Cellvibrio sp. PSBB006: one gene and its partner. The protein of the gene in region 1 binds, or shares a complex with, the protein of each later gene. Links are inferred from orthologs where the notes say so. Each region holds a gene or a part of one and is shown on either strand. Other genes may lie near its edges.

Region 1 (10,195 bases):
GCGTTGATTAAATGCGTAAGATTTCCCAGGCTATTCGAGCGATCCTTGTCTGCCATCATCGCCACAATACCAATAATGCGTCCCGAGAAATCCTGGGCTTGCAGGCGCCGCGCAAGGTACTGCGTAGCGGCAGGATTGTGCGCAACATCCAGAATAAAATGCTGATTGAGATGGCGCAGTTGTTGAAAGCGCCCGGGAAGCTGTAAATTCTCCAGCACAGAGGCGCAGTCAATTTTACTGAGATCAATTCCGAGCAGATTCACCACTTGCAATGCAGCGGCAAGACTCGGCAAGGGCAACACAGGTAATGGCATCTGCTCCATAACAACGCGTTGATCTGCGGGGTCGAGCCCCCACCAATCCCATCGCATATGCCCTTGAGTAAAAGCAAAACTCTCACCCACACCGTGCCACACAGCAGATACATGTTGCGCTGTGTCCAGCACCGTCTTTGGTGGCACAGGATCAGCGCAAACAACCGGCCGATGCGGACGCATAATGCCCGCTTTTTCCTGTCCGATACTTTCTCGATCATTACCCAACCAGTCCTGGTGATCGAGATCGATACTGGTAATGACAGCAACATCGGCATCAATAATATTGACGGCATCTAGCCGGCCGCCTAGTCCGACCTCCAGCACTATGGCATCCACCTGGTGACAGCGGAATATCTCCAATGCAGCGAGAGTGCCAAACTCAAAATAGGTCAGACTGACAGCGTTACAAGCGAGATAAATCTTTTCGAATGCGTCACAAACCTCTGCCTCAGTGGCATTTACGCCATCAATACAGATGCGTTCGCAATAGTGCAGCAGATGGGGAGATGTATAAACGCCAACTTTTTTCCCTGCGGCGCGCAACAGTGCAGCCGTAGCCGCCACACATGAACCCTTGCCGTTAGTGCCGCCAACCGTGACAACCCTTGCGGAGGGATTCAACAACTGCAATCGTTGAGCGACAACGCGGATGCGCTCCAGCCCCAGGTCGATCTCCTGGGGATGGCAGGTTTCCAGCCACCCCAACCAGTCATTAAGTGATGAAAATTGCATCGAAGCGCAGGGCGAAAAGTTTAAACCGCTGCGCGACGGGTAAATTTCGCCAGCAAGGCAGCAACTTTATCGCGCATGTCACGACGGTGAATGATCATGTCGATAGCTCCATGCTCCAGCAAAAATTCACTGCGCTGGAAACCTTTAGGTAACTTCTGGCGAATGGTTTGCTCGATAATATTTGGACCAGCAAAACCGGCGCGCGCACCCGGCTCAGCGGCATTGATATCACCCAAAAGCGCCAGACTGGCTGACACACCGCCATATACCGGATCTGTCATGATCGAAATATAAGGCGTTCCCTGCATCTTCAAGCGCTCAATCACCGCGCTGGTTTTGGCCATCTGCATCAGAGAAATCAACGCCTCTTGCATGCGAGCGCCGCCCGTAGCGGAGAAACAGATCAACGGAATATTTTCTTCAAGGGCCACTTTGGCAGCGCGGGTAAAACGTTCACCTACCACATATCCCATCGAACCACCGTGGAACGCAAACTCAAAAGCCACTGCTACCACCGGCATACCCTTCAACTCACCCTTCATGGCAATCAAGGCATCTTTTTCGCCCGTAGTTTTCTGGGCTGAGGTTAAACGCTCTTTATATTTTTTGATGTCTTTAAATTTCAGACGGTCAATAGGCTCAACTTCCGTCGCCAATTCCTTACGATTATCTTCATCAAGGAATACATTCAGGCGCGCTCGTGCGCCCATGCGTTTGTGGTGATCGCACTTGGGACAAACATCGAGATTTTTTTCCAGTTCGGGCTTGTAAAGCACTGCATCGCACTTCACACATTTCTCCCACAAACCTTCAGGGACTTTGGTACTGCGCTTGCCTTCCGAGCGCACCACGTTAGGGATAATCTTGTCTAACCAACTCATCGGTTATCTTCTCTCGTTACAGTTTTCGACATTAAAAATCAGTTTTAGCGCGCATCAAGTGCCCGACGGATGCCGCCAACAATATCACCGACTGCCTGAGCAATCGCATCCTGGCCTTGGTCAGCCATACTGCCCATTTTTTCCACCAACACACTACCAACGACTACACCATCCGCGAGGGAGGCAATCGCCTTGGCTGTTTCAGGATCTTTGATGCCAAAACCGACACAAACCGGCAGATCGGTAAGCTTACCAAACTCATCCAGTTTGGCTTTTACCGCACCGACATCCAAGTGACCGGCACCGGTAACACCTTTGAGAGATACATAGTAGAGAAAACCACTGGCGTGGCTGGCAATTTTGCGCGCCCGCTCCAGGGTTGTTGTCGGTGCCAACAGGAAGATGTTATCGAGGCCCGCAGCATCCAAGGCATCCTTCAATACCACGACTTCCTCAGGAGGCAAGTCTACCGTCAACAAACCATCGACGCCTGCTTCGGCTGCAGCCTTGGCGAAAGCTTCGTAGCCAAAACGCTCTACCGGATTGGCGTATCCCATCAATACCAGAGGCGTGTGGTTATTGGTTTTACGAAACTCACTCACCACTTCCAGGGTATTTCTCAAACTGATGTTATGGGCGAGCGCCCGCTCATGTCCTTTCTGGATAACTGGCCCTTCGGCCATCGGATCGGAAAAGGGAACACCCAGCTCGATGACATCAACCCCTTGCTCCACCAGTTTATGCATAGCGGGCAAAGTGGCTGCCGGATAAGGATCGCCATTAACAATATAAGCTACCAATGCTTTACGATTATTGGCCTTAGCTTGACTCAAGACTTGCGAGATTCGACTCATCAATTGAAATTCCTAGACGACTGATAGTGCCCGATGGCGGTTAAACGGTGATTCCATCGATTTCGGCAACAGTGAGAATATCCTTGTCACCCCGGCCGGAAAGATTGGCAATGATAATTTGATCTTTGCCCATGGTAGGTGCAAGTTTCTCCACATAAGCCAAGGCGTGACTGGACTCCAGCGCTGGCATAATGCCCTCAGTCCGCGTTATTTTGCGGAAAGCAGCGAGCGCTTCATCATCATTAATTGCCACATAGTTTACGCGACCAATGTCCTTTAACCAGGAGTGTTCCGGACCTACACCAGGATAATCAAGACCAGCAGATACAGAATGCGTCTCGATAATTTGACCGTTTTCATCTTCCATCAGATACGTGCGGTTGCCATGCAGGACACCGGGAATACCTTTGTTTAAAGGAGCTGCGTGTTTGCCCGTTTCGATACCCAGACCCCCGGCTTCCACGCCGTACATCGCCACCGATTCATCGGTCAGGAATGGATGGAACAAACCAATGGCATTTGAACCACCACCGACACACGCCACCAGGGCATCAGGTAATTTCCCAGCTTGCGCCAGAGATTGTTCACGCGCCTCACGGCCGATTACCGCCTGGAAATCACGCACCAGTTGAGGGTAAGGATGAGGACCCGCGACGGTGCCAATGATATAGAACGTGTCATCCACATTCGTAGCCCAGTCACGCATCGCTTCGTTCATGGCATCTTTTAATGTGCGTGAGCCCGACGTGACGGGAAATACTTCCGCACCAAGTAACTTCATTCGATAGACGTTCAAAGACTGACGTTTGACATCTTCTGCGCCCATATACACTCGGCATTTCAAGCCAAGCCGAGCCGCGACTGTGGCGGTAGCGACGCCGTGCTGCCCTGCCCCGGTCTCGGCGATAACCCGGCCTTTACCGGTAAATTTGGCCAGAAGCGCCTGTCCGATTGTGTTATTAACCTTGTGCGCACCGGTGTGATTAAGATCTTCACGTTTCAAAAATATTTGCGCGCCACCCAGTTCCCGGGTCCAGCGCTCCGCGAAGTACAGCGGAGAAGGTCGGCCTACATAATGGGCCAGATCTTTGTCAAATTCGGCTTGAAAGTCAGGATCATCCTTCAGACGGGTGTAAATAGTGTTTAACTCATCCAGCGCGTATATAAGGGTTTCCGAAACAAAGCGGCCACCATAGGGACCAAAATGACCTTCGGCGTTGGGAAATGCGCTGTAATCAATTACGGAAGACTGCTTGATATCACTCACCGTTTCTTCACCTGTTCGAGCCATGACTGGCATTGATAATAAATTCTCTTACCTTGGCAGCATCTTTCTTACCGGGGGCTGATTCAACACCGCCGCTTACGTCCACCCCATAAACCTTCGTGGTATGAATGGCGTCAGCAACGTTGGCTGCAGTCAATCCACCTGCCAGGACAATGGCTTTATCGGGATTCTTCGGAACCCGCTGCCAATCAAAGGTTTCACCGGTGCCTCCGGGAACTCCGGGGCGGTATGCATCCAGAAGAATTGCTGCCGCTGAAGGGTAGCCCGCTATTGCCGATGTAATATCCAGGGCCGGACGCATACGAATAGCTTTCATGTAAGGTCGACCAAAAGACTCACAATAGGCAGATGTCTCATCGCCATGAAACTGCAATACATGCAATGACACTCGACTCAACACCTCACTCACATAAGCCGGTTCCGCATTAACAAATAAGCCGACAGTTGTAACAAATGGCCCAACGGAACGGGCTATTTCCTGAGCGAGGTCAACATCGATGGCTCGCGGGCTAGGCTCATAAAACACCAGACCAATTGCATCGGCTCCCGCTTCTTGCGCAGCCAATGCATCAGTTACCGAGGTAATACCACAAATTTTTATTCGGGCTCGTGCCACTGTCCAAACCGTTAAGAAAATAAAGCGCCGATACTAACAGAAAACTACCTCAAAAACTGTACCTTGCCGGTTTTTGGCGTCATCACCGATCGATTCTATGGTGCTATAAAACCACCCACCGGTTCGGCTAAAAATAAAGGGCCCGGCGATATTTCGGGCAATGCAAAATGCTCTGGATAACCAACTGACACCAGATACAAGCCAAAGGGCCTTGCGGTTACACCGCCAGCACTGCGATTTTTTGCAGCGAGTACTTCCGCCACCCATGAAGGTGGTACATCGCCGACACCGACCGCAATCAATACGCCCACAATGTTACGCACCATATGATGTAGAAATGCGTTGGCCTGCACCTCCAATACGATCAAATCACCGCGGCGGACGATATGCAGATGATTAATTTTTCGCACTGGGCTGCGCGCCTGGCATTGCGAAGCCCGGAATGATGTAAAGTCATGCTCGCCCACCAAACAAGCGGCACCTTCCCGCATACGGTCCACATCAAGCCGACGGTTTGACCAGGTCACCCGATCATGGGTCAGACTGGAATAGCTCTCTCGATCCGATAGCAGGTAACGGTATGTACGCGCATGTGCGCTGAAACGTGCGTGGAATTGAGGGGCAACATTTTTTGCCCAGCGCACGGCCACACTGGGCGGAAGATGAGCGCGTGTACCCAGTGCCCAGGCACGCTCCGGGCGCTGTGCCAATGTATCAAAATGAACAATTTGCGCAGTGGCATGAACACCTGCATCCGTACGTCCTGCGCATACCAGGGTAACAGGCTCAGCAGCTATGGTTGATAGAGCCACCTCCAACGCTTGCTGCACTGTACTGACACCATTAGGTTGTGTCTGAAACCCATGAAATTCAGCGCCGTTGTATTCAACCGCCATCGCCACCCGTTGCATACCCTCAGGCCAAATAGTGTCAGCCACCACTTCGCCATTGCGGGTATAAACTTTACTGGTAGGGACGTAATTCTCACTCATGTGCGCAATTTCATTAAGAAAGCTAACAGCCACAAATAACAAAGCCTCATGCACCGAAGTGCACAAGGCTTTATTGGCACATCAACAAATCAGGCGTCTATTCGGCCAAGTAAACCTTCAGCTTCTTCGCGCTGCTGGGCATTACCTTCCTGAACAACTTCGGAAAGGATGTCACGCGCACCGTCAGTGTCACCCATATCAATGTAAGCACGCGCCAGATCGAGTTTGGTTGCTGCCTCATCAGTATCGGCAAGGAAGTCCAGCTCGGCATCCATATCAGCCTCAGACATAGTACCAAGCTCGGGCATATCTTCAGCCTCCTCATCCGGAAGTTCAGATAAGGCCTGCTCAAACATATCATCGTCAGCATCAGGCAAATCAGTCGTTGTCAGTGAAGGCTGTTCATCTTCCAGCTGAGCATCGAGATCCGCAAATGCCTTGTCATCGGTCTCACCAAACTCGGCGTCAAGACCTTCCATTTCATGGTCCAGACTTTCCATTTCATGATCCAGCGCTTCCAGATCCAGATCGCTCATGTCCATGTCTGGATTAAAGTCGTCGGTATTATCATCATCTAACGCACGTACTGGCTTTTCTTCCTGCTCTGGCGCGGCTTCGCCAAACGCAATTTCATCTTCTGTGTCTTCTGCCAGTTCAGTTTCTTCAAAGTCGAAACTGAAGTCATCATCCTCCACCGCAGTAGATGTTGGCGATGCCGCTGTTTCTTTGAGCGGAGGCTCGTCATCTAATTCGAACGAAAGCTCTCCCAGGTCATCATCGAAAGAACTGGTTTCTTCTTTCTTTACTTCTGTTTCATCGGTGGCAACAGAGAAGTCATCATCAAGGTCCAGAGTAAACTCATCTTCACCCGCAACCGCATCAGTATCCTGAGGCTCTTCAAATGAGAGGTCGTATCGGGTATTAGCCGTACCTACATCAGACTCTCTTGACAGAGTTTCACCCAATGACAAAGGCTCTGACGACTCTTCTTCCAAATCCAGATCAAAACTGAAATCATCATCGGTGGTAGATGCCGAGGCTTGCTGGGTATCCGCCGGCTCGCCGTACAAATCATCGTCCAGGCCGAAATCAACAGTGTCATCACTGGAAGATAAATCAATGCCATCCTGTGCCGACAGATCGAGGCCCGAATCAAACTCGCCCGCGCCGGGGATGCTTTCGCGCAACTCAGCAGCTCGCTGCAGCTCTGCATGGCTCGCATCACCCAATAAACTGGCATAGTGTTGATCAAACTTGTCGACGTTTTCTGTCTGGGAGTAAACCTCCAGCAACTTCATTCGAATGGGCACTGAAGAGGGCTCTCTTGAGAGAGCTGTCAATAGCATCTCTTCTGCCTGATCGAACTTGCCGTAGGCTATATAGATATCAGCTTCCGCAACCGCATCGCCTGTCTCGGCCTCGGCCGGAAGATCATCTTCATCAAACAGCGGCATCTCATCTTCCGCTTCGCCAGGATAATCTTCCTGATACTCTTCGTTGTATGCTTCTTCATCAGCCGGAGGCATGCTGAAGAAATCGTCTTCTTGTGCAGTTTCCTCTTCCATCGCTTGTTCATTGCGACGGCGGATCAGTGCATAGGCAGCCAACAATAACACCAGCAAACCCGCGCCAATCCAGATAGCGTTATCCACGATGTGATCAACAATGGTGGGCTTGGGTGCGGATTGCACCACACGATTAGGGTTTACCGGTGCAGGCTTCGCTTGTTCGGGCTCCACTACCTGCGGCGCAGGCGTTTCAGCCGGCTCACTTTCAACTGGCGCCTCAAGCTCAGACTCTATGGCAGGCTCTGGCGTTACAACATCACCAGCTACTGGTTCATCCGGTTGCACTTCTTCGGGCTGAATTGCATCCGGCGTTGTAGTTTCAGTTGCCTCGCCCTGCGTTGCGGCTTGTTGACTAGCCGCCAACTGCATCGCGCGAAGCTGCTCATTACTGACATCGACCAAACGCTCCATCGTGTCGATTTGCTCTTCCAGATCCTGAATCCGTGAATTCAGATCGGAATTCTCCATACGCGCTTTGTCGAGTTCTTCCAAAGTAGCAGCCAGTTCATTTTCCAAACCACGGCTGTCGCCCGCATTACTGCCGCTACCCTGTCCGCTGCCATCATAATCGCTGCCGGGTGATGCGAGTCGAACCTGCCCGCTCACATCCTGGGACTCGCGACGCGTAGACACTTCGCGACGCGACGCATTCAACTGAGCCCCCATGGCATTTCCAGACCATTCCTGGTTCTGCATTGCAACCTCAGCAACAGCATCACCACGAGACATGGAGCGAATTTCATCGGCCGAAGGCAAGCGCAATACTTGCCCTTTACGCAGCAAATTGATATTGCCGTTAATAAATGCGTCGGGGTTCAATCGCTGGATAGCCAGCATGGTCTGGTGTACTGACAATCCGCGCTCCGGACGAACATCCAAAGCGATCTGCCACAAGGTTTCATTACTGCCAACAGGCCCATAGGAGTCAGCCCCGGAACGGCGACCACCCGAAGGAGCTTCAGGCTCTGGGCGAGGCGTTGTTTGGGAATAATCGGATGAGCTGGAACGCGTCGGCGTCTGTACCGTGGGGCTGGTACGCGGTTGCGTCATGGGCTGGGGATACGATGTAGCAGATTCAACAGGCGTTGAGGGCGTATCGGCAAATGTCGGCAAGTCCATCAGCAAGGTGTACTCGCGCAACAGCCGACCACTGGGCCAACGGGCCTCTACCAGGAAATTGAGATAGGGTTCACGCACGGGATTGCGTGTTGAAACACGAACAACGGCACCGCCAGGTTCATTTAATAAGACCTGAAATTCGAGCTCCGTGTAGAAGTAGAGGCGATCAACACCATTGCGCTCAAAATCGGCTGGAGAACCAAGTGCTACGATGACTTGATCCGCACCGAGATCGCGAACATCCAGCAATTTGATTTCAGCATCCAGCGGCTGATTCAGAGCTGAATTTAGTTTGATTTCTCCCAACCCCAAGGCACTGGCGTAATTTGCCAAAAACGCTATGGCAAATCCACAGACCCCAACCAGCTTTCGAAGATGCATAGGACTATCCTTTTATTATCTCCCCCCTGGTTTCAAGCACCTGACAGGGATGGCAACATTTTGTCGGTCAAAAATATCGGGTACTTAAACCTGGACATTGTATGCAGAGGTTATAAAACCTCGAATAAATCTTCACTATCTTTCGTAAGTATTCATTATAAATAGCTTTTTATCAACACTTCAGCCCTTAACAAGCAGCCAAGCTGGCAGATTTTTAAACGTTTTTGGGCATATTCCACAAAATTAAGCGGTAGATTTTACCGCCCGCCGGGTGAAATTAACGCTCCGACTAAAAAAACGCCTCGATTCTGGTATAAGAATCGAGGCGTTGATTCTGCACGCATTAGCTCTTTATCAGGCTTCCTTAAGTATGCGCAACATCCGGCGCAAAGGTTCTGCTGCGCCCCACAACAGTTGATCCCCGACGGTAAAAGCTGACAGATACTGCGGCCCCATATTCATCTTGCGCAAGCGCCCTACCGGTATTGACAATGTGCCGGTTACGGCTGTCGGAGTCAGATCACGCAAACTCGCATCGCGCTCGTTTGGTACAACTTTAGCCCATTGATTCGCTTCTGCCAGCATCGCTTCGATATCAGCAACTGGAACATCTTTGTTTAGCTTGATCGTCAATGCTTGACTGTGGCAACGCATTGCACCAATACGAACGCAGAGACCATCCACCGGAATGGGGTTTTCACTACGACCCAAAATCTTGTTAGTCTCGACCTGCCCTTTCCATTCTTCTTTGCTTTGGCGGCTTTCCAATTGCTTATCGATGTAGGGCAAAAGGCTGCCAGCCAATGGGTGCCCGAAGTTATCACGAGGAAAGTCAGCGCTACGCATGGTTTCAGCCACCTGACGATCTATCTCCAGAATTGCCGAAGCCGGATCGGCCAATTTATCAGCGACCGAAGCATGGATAGTGCCCATCTGGCTGATCAGCTCTCGCATATTTTGCGCACCCGCACCTGAAGCCGCCTGGTAAGTCATCGAAGAAACCCAATCCACCAAGCCAGCGCGAAACAAACCACCCAAGCCCATTAACATAAGACTGACAGTACAGTTTCCACCGATGTAATTCTTAACGCCCTTGGCGATACCATTCTTGATGACATCCAGGTTTACCGGATCGAGGACAATCAGAGAATCCTTATCCATACGAAGGCTGGATGCAGCATCAATCCAATACCCGTTCCAACCTTCACTGCGCAGCTTGGGAAATACATCATTAGTGTAATCGCCCCCCTGGCAGGTGATGATAACGTCCAGTTGTTTCAGGTCAGCAATAGAAAAAGCATCCTTGAGCGCTGGCAGGCCACTGGCCACTGCCGGCGCTGCACCACCCACATTGGATGTGGTGAAAAAAATCGGCTCGATATCAGCAAAATCATTTTCCGCTTGCATGCGATCCATTAACACAGACCCCACCATGCCACGCCAACCT
Region 2 (4,162 bases), 1.3 Mb from region 1 along the record:
TTAAGCGGCTGGCTGGTACTGCGGCGCCAGCAAACACAAACATTGTCACCGGGCAATCGGCGCTTACAGGTTTTGGAGGAGGTATCCGCCAATGTGGGGACGGTAAGCCATATCTTCGCCAAATATTCGACACTGGTATTGGAGTCCATTCAGTTCGGCGAAAAGTGGCCCGTGGCGCGCAAGCTGGAACTGGATGTGATAAATGCTGAGCTGGTAGCAGAGTTCAAAAAACTGGCGGAGGCAGAAGCCAAATTGCTGATGCTGGGGGAAAAGAACATGGAGCGCAGCTTGCGCTTATACGGCGCCAGAATTGCGTTGTTCCGCAAGCAAGTGTACGTCGGCCGCCAGGATATTACCCAGGAACAAATTACTGCCTTGAAACAATCAATCTTACAGATCCGCGAGCAGTTTTATGACATGCTGAGTCGCAAATACGACCGCCTGCTGGCTAACGCCTGATCAATCTTTGCCCCATTTCTCGCCGCGCCTCGGCAATCGCCGGGGCCGTTGTAGCCAAAAAATCCCTGTCCTGACATCAATTACGCTAGAATGCCCGCCTTTTAACTCGGCCAGCAGCCATATCCAGAGACGTTAACCTGTGATCTCCACCGCCAATATCACCATGCAATTTGGTGCAAAGCCCCTGTTTGAAAATGTGTCCGTCAAATTCAATAACGGCAACCGTTACGGCCTGATTGGTGCCAACGGTTGCGGCAAATCCACGTTTATGAAGATCCTCGGCGGTGACCTGGAAGCGTCCGCCGGCCAGGTGATGCTGGAACCGAATACGCGCCTCGGGAAACTCAAACAGGATCAATTTGCCTATGAAGATTTCACCGTGCTCGATACGGTGATTATGGGACATACTGAACTCTGGCAAGTGAAATCCGAACGCGACCGCATCTACAACCAGGCGGAGATGAGTGAAGCGGACGGCATGCGCGTGGCAGAACTCGAAGTCGCCTTTGCCGAGATGGATGGTTATACCGCTGAAGCGCGGGCCGGTGAATTGCTACTCGGTCTGGATATTCCCATTGAACAACACAATGGTCTGATGAGCGCGGTTGCACCGGGTTGGAAGCTGCGTGTGCTCCTGGCACAGGCCTTGTTTTCCGATCCCGAAGTGCTGCTGCTCGACGAGCCAACCAACAACCTCGACATCAACACCATTCGCTGGCTTGAAGGCGTGCTCAACCAACGCAACAGCACCATCATTATTATTTCGCACGACCGCCACTTCCTGAACGCTGTCTGCACGCATATGGCAGATCTGGATTACGGCGAGTTGCGCATTTATCCCGGCAACTATGATGATTACATGATGGCCTCAACCCAGGCGCGGGAAAAGTTGCTGAATGAGAATGCCAAAAAGAAAGCGCAGATTGCCGAGCTGCAAACCTTCGTCAGCCGCTTCTCCGCCAACGCGTCCAAAGCGAAACAAGCCACCTCACGCGCGCGACAAATTGAAAAGATCCAATTGGAAGACGTTAAGCCCTCCAGCCGCGTCAGCCCTTACATAAGGTTTACACAGAATAAAAAACTGCACCGCCAGGCAGTCACCCTCGATCAGGTATCCAAAAGCTTCGATAAAACCCTGTTCGATGACCTGAGCCTGCAAGTGGAAGCCGGCGAACGGATTGCCATCATCGGCCCCAACGGCGCAGGTAAAACAACGCTATTACGCTGCCTTTATGGCGACCTGACACCAGACAGCGGTACAGTAAAGTGGGCCGAGCAAGCCGAGATCGGTTACTTCGCACAAGATCACGCCGCCGACTTTACCGAAGACAGCAATTTATTCGACTGGATGAAACAATGGACCAAAGGCGACGAACAACTGGTGCGCGGCGCGCTGGGTCGGATGTTGTTTTCCAACGATGAAGTTAAAAAGCATGTGAAGGTATTGTCCGGCGGTGAAAAAGGTCGGATGTTGTTTGGCAAACTCAGCTTGATCAATCCGAATGTGATGCTGCTTGATGAGCCGACCAATCACCTGGATATGGAATCGATTGAGGCTTTGAACCTGGCGCTGGAAAACTACCCCGGCACGCTGATTTTTGTCAGCCACGACCGTGAATTTGTGTCTTCGCTCGCTACGCGAATTATTGATATGCAACCCAGCGGATTAATTGATTTTCATGGTAACTATGAAGATTATTTGCGGAGCCAGGGAATTTACACCAGTTAATTTCGCTCACAAAAAAGCCCGCGATTGCGGGCTTACAGAATCTATTGGCACCCTAGCGAGTTTGGCGTTAGGCCTTTTGTTTCGAAACCTTCAAGTCAGGGATGACTTGAAGGAGCTACAGGGATGTATTCATGCGTTTTCGAAACAAAAGGCCTAATGACAAACGGATTCGAAGCGCCACTCTTTAGAGACAGAAAAACTAGGGATTACCGTAACTCATCAACCGTTGGTAACGACGTTCCAGCACATTATCAATGTGTTCCTTACTCAAGCGATCAACCTGATCCACCAAACGCTCTTGCAGTTTTACTGCCATGGCATCGATATTGCGATGGGCACCACCGAGCGGTTCAGGAATGGTTTCATCCACGATACCCAGATCTTCCAACACCTTGGAGGTAACACCCATCGCCTGTGCCGCTTCCGGCGCTTTGGCAACGGTCTTCCAGATGATATTGGCGCAGCCTTCCGGTGAGATAACAAAATAAGTGGAGTATTGCAGCATGTTGAGGTGATCGCCCACGCCAATGGCCAAGGCGCCACCGGATGAACCTTCGCCGATAACCGTACAAATAATCGGGGTGCGCAAACGTGACATTACCGCCAGGTTCTGCGCGATAGCTTCGGAGATGCCGCGCTCTTCCGAATCAATACCCGGGTAGGCACCGGGGGTATCAATCAGCGTTAACACGGGCAATTTGAAGCGCTCTGCCATCTCCATCAGACGCAATGCCTTGCGATAACCTTCGGGCTTCGGCATACCGAAATTACGGTACACCTTGTCGTGCACGGTGCGGCCTTTTTCTTCGCCAATCACCATCACCGGCTTGCCATCCAGGCGTGCAACACCGCCAATGATCGCTTTGTCGTCACCAAAGTGACGATCACCATGCAACTCGTCCCAATCGGTAAATACCCGACTGATGTAATCAGAGGTATAAGGACGTTGTGGATGGCGGGCCACCTTAACGACGTCCCAGGGAGTGAGGTTGGAATAAATACTTTCGGTCAGCTTGGTGCTCTTTTCACGCAGCTTGGCGATCTCGTCCGCAATATTAAGATCGTTGGCATTGCCAACCAGTTGCAGCTCTTCGATTTTGCCTTCCAGGACCGCAATCGGCTGTTCAAAATCCAGATAATTCAGATTCATATCACTAACTGGCTCAAGGTTTGGGTGTGTTGCGTGGTGATTTATTCAGGTGCCACTCCGGATGAGTCTCCAGATATGCCGGGCACGATAAGGTCGCCTAAGATACGCTAAAGTGCCCCGCGAGTCGACCTCCGAGGCGTATTTTCCTGATGAAATGTAAAAGCAATCAATGGCTTAGCAGGCAGACGATCGACTAATAAACCAGCCGCACCTTGGCTGTTCCATACTGGTCACGCAGGCGTTGTAACAAATCATCCTCCGGTCGGACCAGCCAGGCGTTGCCGAGACGAAGCTGCGCTCGTGCGTTGCTGCGCTGGTAGTCGATAACCAGGGGGCAGCGCCCTTCACGGTAAGGATCAAGAATACTGCTCAACTCACGGATAAAGTTTGCCGGCAAATTACCTGATTCCAGCTCCAGGCATAGTTCCCGCGCCTTTTCCTGACGCACATCGGACAACAGGCTGATGGTGTCAGCACGCATCTTCAGTAAGCCGTTGTAATCGTCGTAACTCACCTGGCCGTTGATCACCAGCAAGCCATCTTTCATCAACAAATCGCGGGACTGATTGTAGGCATCCGAAAAGATTGCCACTTCAATGCGTCCGGTACGATCATCCAGGGTTACAAAAGCCATGGTGTCGCCGCGCTTGGTTTTCATTACACGTTGCGCAACAACCAGGCCCGCAACGGTCTGGTTACTTTTCTCCGGTTTCAAATCCGCAATGCGCGATGACACCAGATGGTTCAATTCACTGTCGTATTCGTCGATGGGGTGACCAGTGAGATACAAGCCAAGAGTTTCTTTTTCCGCGTGCAGGCGCTCT

The links.
Region 2: the proteins of accD (region 1) and CBR65_RS07770 are in contact, whole or in part, in a solved structure (PDB 8UXZ), measured with the Escherichia coli proteins. The link is inferred for Cellvibrio sp. PSBB006 from one-to-one orthologs.

Annotation. Positions count from the first base shown.
Region 1 is NZ_CP021382.1:551,106-561,300, reverse strand. Bases 1-2,799 are described here. They hold accD (acetyl-CoA carboxylase, carboxyltransferase subunit beta), read right to left. Parts: upstream 1,931-2,799; coding sequence 1,070-1,930; downstream 1-1,069. Other genes in these bases: trpA (tryptophan synthase subunit alpha), read right to left, coding at 1,975-2,784; folC (bifunctional tetrahydrofolate synthase/dihydrofolate synthase), read right to left, coding at 1-1,049. Outside these bases: trpB (tryptophan synthase subunit beta), read right to left, coding at 2,825-4,042; CBR65_RS02585 (phosphoribosylanthranilate isomerase), read right to left, coding at 4,059-4,688; tRNA pseudouridine(38-40) synthase TruA, read right to left, coding at 4,784-5,680; CBR65_RS02575 (FimV/HubP family polar landmark protein), read right to left, coding at 5,770-8,748; asd (aspartate-semialdehyde dehydrogenase), read right to left, coding at 9,103-10,195.
Region 2 is NZ_CP021382.1:1,879,548-1,883,709, forward strand. Bases 1,364-4,162 are described here. They hold CBR65_RS07770 (acetyl-CoA carboxylase carboxyltransferase subunit alpha), read right to left. Parts: upstream 3,339-4,162; coding sequence 2,388-3,338; downstream 1,364-2,387. Other genes in these bases: CBR65_RS07765 (ABC-F family ATPase), read left to right, coding at 1,364-2,188; dnaE (DNA polymerase III subunit alpha), read right to left, coding at 3,532-4,162. Also shown: CBR65_RS07760 (energy transducer TonB), read left to right, coding at 1-459; more of CBR65_RS07765, read left to right, coding at 599-1,363. UniProt on the Escherichia coli protein: Component of the acetyl coenzyme A carboxylase (ACC) complex. First, biotin carboxylase catalyzes the carboxylation of biotin on its carrier protein (BCCP) and then the CO(2) group is transferred by the carboxyltransferase to acetyl-CoA to form malonyl-CoA.